Regions from separate parts of the Exiguobacterium artemiae 7-3 genome, predicted to be linked through region 2. Evidence: riboswitches for the same ligand, from Rfam matches in the RefSeq annotation. Region 2 holds a riboswitch; each other region holds the start of a gene.
What was found. Region 2 has a riboswitch for S-adenosylmethionine ahead of P402_RS0103625 (methionine ABC transporter ATP-binding protein). Riboswitches for the same ligand answer to the same signal wherever they lie in the genome.
Positions count from the first base shown of each region.

Region 1: it holds a riboswitch for S-adenosylmethionine, as region 2 does, so the genes downstream of both, P402_RS0102195 (Na+/H+ antiporter NhaC family protein) here and P402_RS0103625 (methionine ABC transporter ATP-binding protein) in region 2, are expected to answer to the same signal.
Region 3: it holds a riboswitch for S-adenosylmethionine, as region 2 does, so the genes downstream of both, P402_RS0102760 (alpha/beta hydrolase) here and P402_RS0103625 (methionine ABC transporter ATP-binding protein) in region 2, are expected to answer to the same signal.

Region 1 covers NZ_KK211190.1:240,189-242,456, forward strand. The annotation lists gene P402_RS0102195 (Na+/H+ antiporter NhaC family protein) at 1-999, opposite strand, end outside; SAM riboswitch class I at 1,078-1,181, opposite strand; gene P402_RS0102200 (metal ABC transporter solute-binding protein, Zn/Mn family) at 1,250-2,203, opposite strand.
Region 2 covers NZ_KK211190.1:526,157-528,424, reverse strand. The annotation lists gene P402_RS0103630 (aminotransferase class I/II-fold pyridoxal phosphate-dependent enzyme) at 1-932, shown strand, start outside; SAM riboswitch class I at 995-1,098, shown strand; gene P402_RS0103625 (methionine ABC transporter ATP-binding protein) at 1,182-2,195, shown strand; gene P402_RS0103620 (methionine ABC transporter permease) at 2,185-2,268, shown strand, end outside.
Region 3 covers NZ_KK211190.1:332,940-335,207, reverse strand. The annotation lists gene P402_RS0102765 (methionine ABC transporter ATP-binding protein) at 1-618, opposite strand, end outside; SAM riboswitch class I at 705-808, opposite strand; SAM riboswitch class I at 1,057-1,160, shown strand; gene P402_RS0102760 (alpha/beta hydrolase) at 1,223-1,981, shown strand; gene P402_RS0102755 (thymidine kinase) at 2,051-2,268, opposite strand, start outside.

The DNA.
Region 1 (2,268 bases), 290 kb from region 2:
ATTCGTTGCACTGACGAGTGCCGCCATACTGAATTCCGCACCGCGGCGTTGTGAGATTTTCCGCGTCAGCGTTTCTTTCAGGTAAGCAATCCCGCCGTTAAAGGTGATTAGGCTGACGAGTCCGCCCATTAATAACGTCAAAATCGAAATTTCTGCCATCCCCATCAATCCTTCAGACATCGACAGGACGAAGCCGCTTAAGCCGAAGCTTCCGTCAATCATACCGATGATTCCCGTCAAAACGGTTCCGCCGACTAAGACGAGGATGACGTTGACACCAAACAAGGCGAGGACGATGACAGACAGATACGGAATCAATTTATAAAACTCAAACGCTTTTGCTTCGACGACGTCTCCTGTACCTGAGACGAAAGCCAAGATGATGACCGTCAGGATTGCTGCCGGCAAGACGATCATGAAGTTGGTTCGGAATTTATCGCGCATGTTGGTTTTTTGCGTCCGTACCGCTGCAATCGTTGTATCGGAAATGAACGACAAGTTATCGCCGAACATTGCACCACCGACGACAGCTGCTGCGGCAATTGCGACATTGACACCGGTTGCTTCATGGATTCCGAGAGCAATCGGTGCAAGTGCTGCGATCGTACCGGTGGAAGTACCCATCGCCATCGAGATGAAGGCGGCGATGATGAACAGCCCGCTCATCAAGAGGGACGGGGGTAAAAATGTTAATGATGCATTGACGGTCGCTTCAATTGCGCCGATTGCATCTGCCGTTCCAGAAAAGGCACCGGCGAGTAGGAAGATAAAGACCATAATCATGATGTCCGGATTTCCGGCCCCCGTCGCAATCCGTTCCACGGTTTGATTGATGCTGCCCTTTGTTGTGACCGCCGCAAAAATCAAGGCAATCAAAGCAGCAATCAGAATCGGGAATTTGTAAAAATCATTGTAAAAAATTCCGGCACCGATAAAAAGAACTAAAAAGACAAGCAACGGTAGAAGTGCCCATTTGTTCGGTGTAATCGTCTCGTTCATAAAATCACTCCTTTTCTACGTGTACAAAAAAAGACTCCTTCGCAAGAAAGAAGGAGGTCTTTACTGAAAAAGACGCTCTTCTTATCTCTCAAGCCTCAGCTTGCTGGATTTGGCACAGTACGATTTAATCGTCCGCTGCCGAAACATCATCGGGCCAGTCCCTCCGTCTCTCGCGATAAAAAGAAGTCATTTAATTGTCTGAAATACGTTTTCTACCGTAACGTATCTTTTAATGCATGTCAACACTACTTCACTGCAGTGCTTGTTTGAGTGTCGCCACATTTTCATTCATCAAGTCAAAATAGGAAGCCTTTTGCTGCTCTTTCGTGACGGACTCGAGGTTGTGAATCGTAATCGCTTCCGCTCCGATTTCCTGTTGGATGACACGGGCGACTTTCGGAGAAACCGTTTCTTCGAAAGCGATATACTTCAAGTCGTGTAACTTGGCTTCCTTGACGATCGCCGCCAGTTGCTTTTGCGAAGGCTCGTCCGACGGTGAGATACCGGCAATCGGTAATTGCGAGAAACCGTAGCGTTCTGCTAAATATCCGTAAGCCGCATGTGTGACGAGTAATTCTTTTTTCGATCCCTTATTAACGGCCTGTTGCAGGTTTTGATCAAGATCATCTGCCTGGGTATTGAAGGCGGTGAGATTTTTCTCGAACGCTGCTTTTTTATCAGGTACCTCTTTAGCGAGCGCCGTCGTAATCGATTGCGCCATCACTTTGGCATTGTTCGGATCGAGCCAGACATGAGGGTCAAATTTGCCGTGATCATGTCCTTCTTCCGCATGTTCGCCGGTATGTCCTTCATGCTCATGAAGCGTGGCATTCGCTTCCAGCAGGTCGATTCCTTTGCTGGTCTCGACGAAGCGGACATCGTTGCCTTTAAGACTGGCTTTGATTTTTTTCGAGTACGGCTCAAGCGTCGTCCCGGTTAAGAGGAACAGATCACCTTGTGCAATTTCCGTCAGTTGTTTAGACGTCGGTTCGTATGAATGCGGATCTGCCCCTGGAGGTACGATCATCTGGACGTCGATGTCCGTTCCGCCAATTTCCTTGGCGATGGCCGCAGTAGCGAACGTCGATGTATAGACGCGAAGCTTTTGATTGGTCGCACCTTGATCGGATTCGGAAGAACCGCAGGCGGCAAGGACAGCAGCACTGGCAAAGGCAACCGTGAAAGCAGAAATTAATTTTTTCATATGAATAAACCCTCCAAAAAATATTAAAACGTAATTATTCCGATTTGAACCTTTTCACTATAACG
Region 2 (2,268 bases):
CGGAGTTCGGCGTGACGATTGATCCCGCTTCTGAGGTCGCCATTCTGCTCGGCAGTAAAGCCGGTATCGTCGCTTTACCGCAAACCATCGTCAATCCCGGCGAAGGTGTCATCGTTCCGGATCCCGGCTATCCGGATTACTTATCCGGTGCAGCACTTGCCGGTGCTTACCCGATCACGTTACCGCTCCTTGCGGAAAATGCTTTTTTACCTGACTACACGTTACTCGATACGACGGATGTCGAACGGGCCCGGATGCTGTTCCTCAACTATCCGAGTAACCCGACCGGTGCGACGGCGACGGCGGAAGCCTTTGAGCAGACCGTTGCCTTCGCTGACGCAAACGATATTTGTGTCGTCCATGATTTGGCGTACGGCGGAATCAGCTTTGACGGTCCGACTAGAAGTTTCCTCCAGACAGAAGGGGCGAAAGACGTCGGAATTGAACTGTTTTCGTTATCGAAACGCTTTAACATGTCCGGTTTCCGGATTGCCTTTGCGATTGGTAATCCGTCCGTCATCTCAAGTATCGAGACGTACCAGGAACATTTATACGTCAGTGCCTTCACACCGATTCAGCACGCAGCGACCGTTGCTCTCTCCAGTGATCAAACATGCGTCCGTGAACTCAGTGCTCTGTACGAAGCCCGTCGTGATGCCTTGTTCGGTAAGTTACAGGAGATTGGTTGGGAAGGACCGGTTCCGGGTGGTTCATTCTTCGTCTGGTTACCCGTCCCGTCTGGTTTTACCTCACAAAGCTTTACCGACCATTTGCTTGACGAGGCCCATGTCGCCGTCACACCGGGACATTTCTTCGGGGAATACGGCGAAGGCTATGTCCGGATCAGCCTGATTGCTGATGCCGATCGATTGGTCGAAGCTGCCGAACGGATTGGTCAGCTCAATCTGTTTCAGCAAGCCGTTGCGGAATAATTCTGAAAAAACGTTTGACAAATGGGAATGATTTCCGTTACAGTAAGTCCCAACAGCATAATTACTTATCGAGAGCGACCGAGGGATTAGGCCCAACGACGTCCGGCAACCACCTTTAAGGAACGGTGCCACATCCTACAGAATGTTTCATTCTGAGAGATAAGTTACGAAATCTTACACTTCGTCGCTTTTTTCTGGTTGCTCTTAACTGGAAAAAAGCGATTTTTTTGTATAGGGAGGAAACGACAGATGATTGAATTTAAAGGCATCACCAAACGGTTCGTTCGTGACCGGACACCGATTTTCGCATTACGCGATGTCAACTTAACGATTCAGCAAGGTGAAATCTTTGGCATCATCGGTGAGTCCGGTGCCGGAAAAAGTACGTTACTCCGGTTGATTAATGGACTGGAGACGCCGACACAAGGAACGGTCAAAGTATCGGGCATCAACCTGTCCGACCTCTCAAAAGGCAGCTTACGCGAACTACGACTGAAGATCGGGATGATCTTTCAACACTTTCAACTGATTCAATCGCGGAACGTTTCCGACAACATTGCGTTCGCCTTAAAAGCAGCCGGCGTTAAACGCAGTGATTTCCCAAGCCGGATCAAAGAACTCGTCGCCCTGGTCGGACTTGAAGGATTCGAGACGAACTTTCCGAGCCAGCTCAGCGGTGGTCAAAAGCAACGGGTCGGGATTGCCCGCGCCCTTGCCAATAATCCGAGTGTCCTGTTGTGTGATGAAGCAACGTCAGCTCTTGATCCGGTCACGACACTGCAAATCCTGGAACTGCTGAAAGACTTGAATGAACGACTCGGCCTGACAATCATCCTCATCACCCACGAGATTGATGTCGTCAAACAAATCTGCCACCGCGTTGCCGTCATGGCGCAAGGCGAAGTCGTCGAAGTCGCAAGTACATACGACTTATTCAGTCAGCCGACCCATGATGTCACAAAACATTATGTCGATACGGCACTTCAAATTGAATTACCGGAACGCATCTTACGGACGACACCCGGTAAAATCATTCGCCTGCAATTCACGGGTGAGAAGACCGGCGAAAGTACGTTATCGGAAGCGATCAAACAGTTTGATATCTCCGTCAGTATTCTCCACGGCAAGGTCGATTATATCCAAAACGTCGCCTTCGGAGTCCTGATCGTCAGCTTGACTGGTCCGACGCTTCACGTGAATAAGGCCCTGACATGGCTTGAAGAACAACTCCACACACTTGAGGTGATCCAGGATGTGGCTTGAACGAATCGAAACCATGTTACCGGATCTTACAAAAGCTTTAGCCGAGACGGCCCTGATGGTCGGGATTTCACTG
Region 3 (2,268 bases), 190 kb from region 2:
CTCACGGATGACACCCATCTCATGGGTAATCAGTAAAATCGTGATGCCGTATTCCTGATTAATCTGTTTCAACAGGCGTAATATGTGTTGCGTCGTCTGGGGATCGAGGGCGGATGTCGCCTCGTCACACAACAGGACCGACGGCTGGGTCGCGAGTGCCCGGGCGATTCCGACCCGTTGTTTCTGTCCGCCCGATAACTGATCCGGATAATGATCGGCCTTATCTGCCAAATCGACGAAGTCCAGTAGTTCGCTGACCCGCCGGTTGACTTCCTCTTTTTTGACACCTTTTAAGACAAGCGGTTTTGCGACATTCGCAAACACTGTATTCGAATCCAGCAGGTTGAAATGCTGAAAGATCATTCCGATATGTTGTTTTGCCTCCCGCAGCTGCTTCGCCGAGAGGGTTGTCAAATCTTGTCCATCGACCGTCACGCTGCCGGATGTCGGCCGTTCGAGCAGGTTGACGCATCGTAATAAGGAACTTTTCCCGGCTCCGCTGAAACCGATGACACCAAAGATTTCGCCTTTTCGGATTTCGAGATCCACTCCGTTCAACGCAGCGATCGATTGGTCATTTGTTTCATAGATTTTTTTTACATTTTTGAATGTAATCACCACTTTTTCCCCCTTCAAAATACAAAAAAGGTCTCTTCTTAAGAAACAAGAAGAGACCTGGATCCGCACAATGGCAGAATCCACTCGACTCATCTCTCAGACAATTGTCTGATGGAATTGGCACAGTGCTCATAATGAGTCTGTTGCCGAGGTTTCGTAGGGCCAGTCCCTCCACCTCTCTGGATAAGTGTTGCGGTATGAAATTCGTATGTGTGTTGTTGCCGGTTGAACTTATGTCGTAAAACTAATTTTTACACTACAGAAAGATCTTTTAAAGGTCAACCATATTTTCAAAAATAAACCATATGACCCATATCGATTGTTGTACCGGGACAAACCGGATCCTTGCATAAATTTTGATGCCATTAAAGAGAGTTTGACAATTCATTTCCGTCAATGCTATTATCTTCTCAATGATTAATCCGACAATTCCTATACGATATATCAAGAGTGGACGAGAGACCTGGCTCTAGGACTCCACGGCAACCTGCTACTGTGCAAGGTGCTCCGACCAGCAAAGCGGCTGCTTTGGATGATACACACGAGAAACTCGTTTGCGTCCAAAGCCAAACGGGTTTTTATTTTTGAAATGGAGGACGAGATGATGAGTATGGTTTATCCTGTTATACCGGGTGCAGAAGCCTTTTCCTTAGGACGCGGATCCGTCGGCATTTTGCTCTGTCATGGTTTTAACGCAACACCGCAAAGTGTTCGGGCTGTAGGAGAACAGTTCGCAGAACATGGCTTCTCCGTCTATGCGCCTCGCCTGCACGGTCACGGGACGGATGTACGGGAATTCGAAACGACGATGGCAGACGACTGGAAACAGAGCTTACGTGACGGCTTCGAACAATTGGCCGCACGGTGTGAATCAATCTTCATCGTCGGACAATCGATGGGCGCGACACTTGCCCTGTCGCTCGCCGCTGAAGGTCTCCCGGTCGCAGGAATCATCACCATCAACGCCGCCTTGGCTGTCCCTGCTTACGAAGCCTTGTCGTTCACCGATTGTCCGGTCTATCTTCCGGAAAGTGTCCCTGATATCAAACAATCGGCTTTTGAAATCATCTATGATCTTGTCCCCGCCGTCTGCGCTTCAGAACTGTTGCGACTCATCGATGAGACGCGACCACACTTAGCAACGATTCAAATTCCGACACTTATTTTATATTCTGCCGAGGATCACGTCGTCCCGCCAACCTGTTCGGATTATTTGTACCGGACGATTGGTGCAGCGGATAAACGCAGTTATTGTCTGCTTGACTCGTACCATGTTGCGACACTCGATTATGATCAAAAGACAATTGTTCGGGAAACCTTACGATTCGTCGAGCAGTTCAGCCAGTTGACACGGACCGGTTGATATAAAAAAAAGCGAACGATTCTTTGGCCTCACTGCCAGGAATCGTTCGCTTTTTCAAATCGGATATGCTCAATTCTGCTGTTGTTTTTTCCATTCCTGTAACGGTTTCGGTTTGCCCGGTACTTGATGACAATGGCGGCAACGTGGTTCATAGGATTCAGACGCCCCGACCAAAATGATTGGATCATTGTAGTTTGCGGGTTTCCCGTCAATCAATCGTTGTGTCCGCGATGCCGGATCTCCGCACGACAGACAAATCGCCTGTAATTTCGTCACGAATTCTGCAC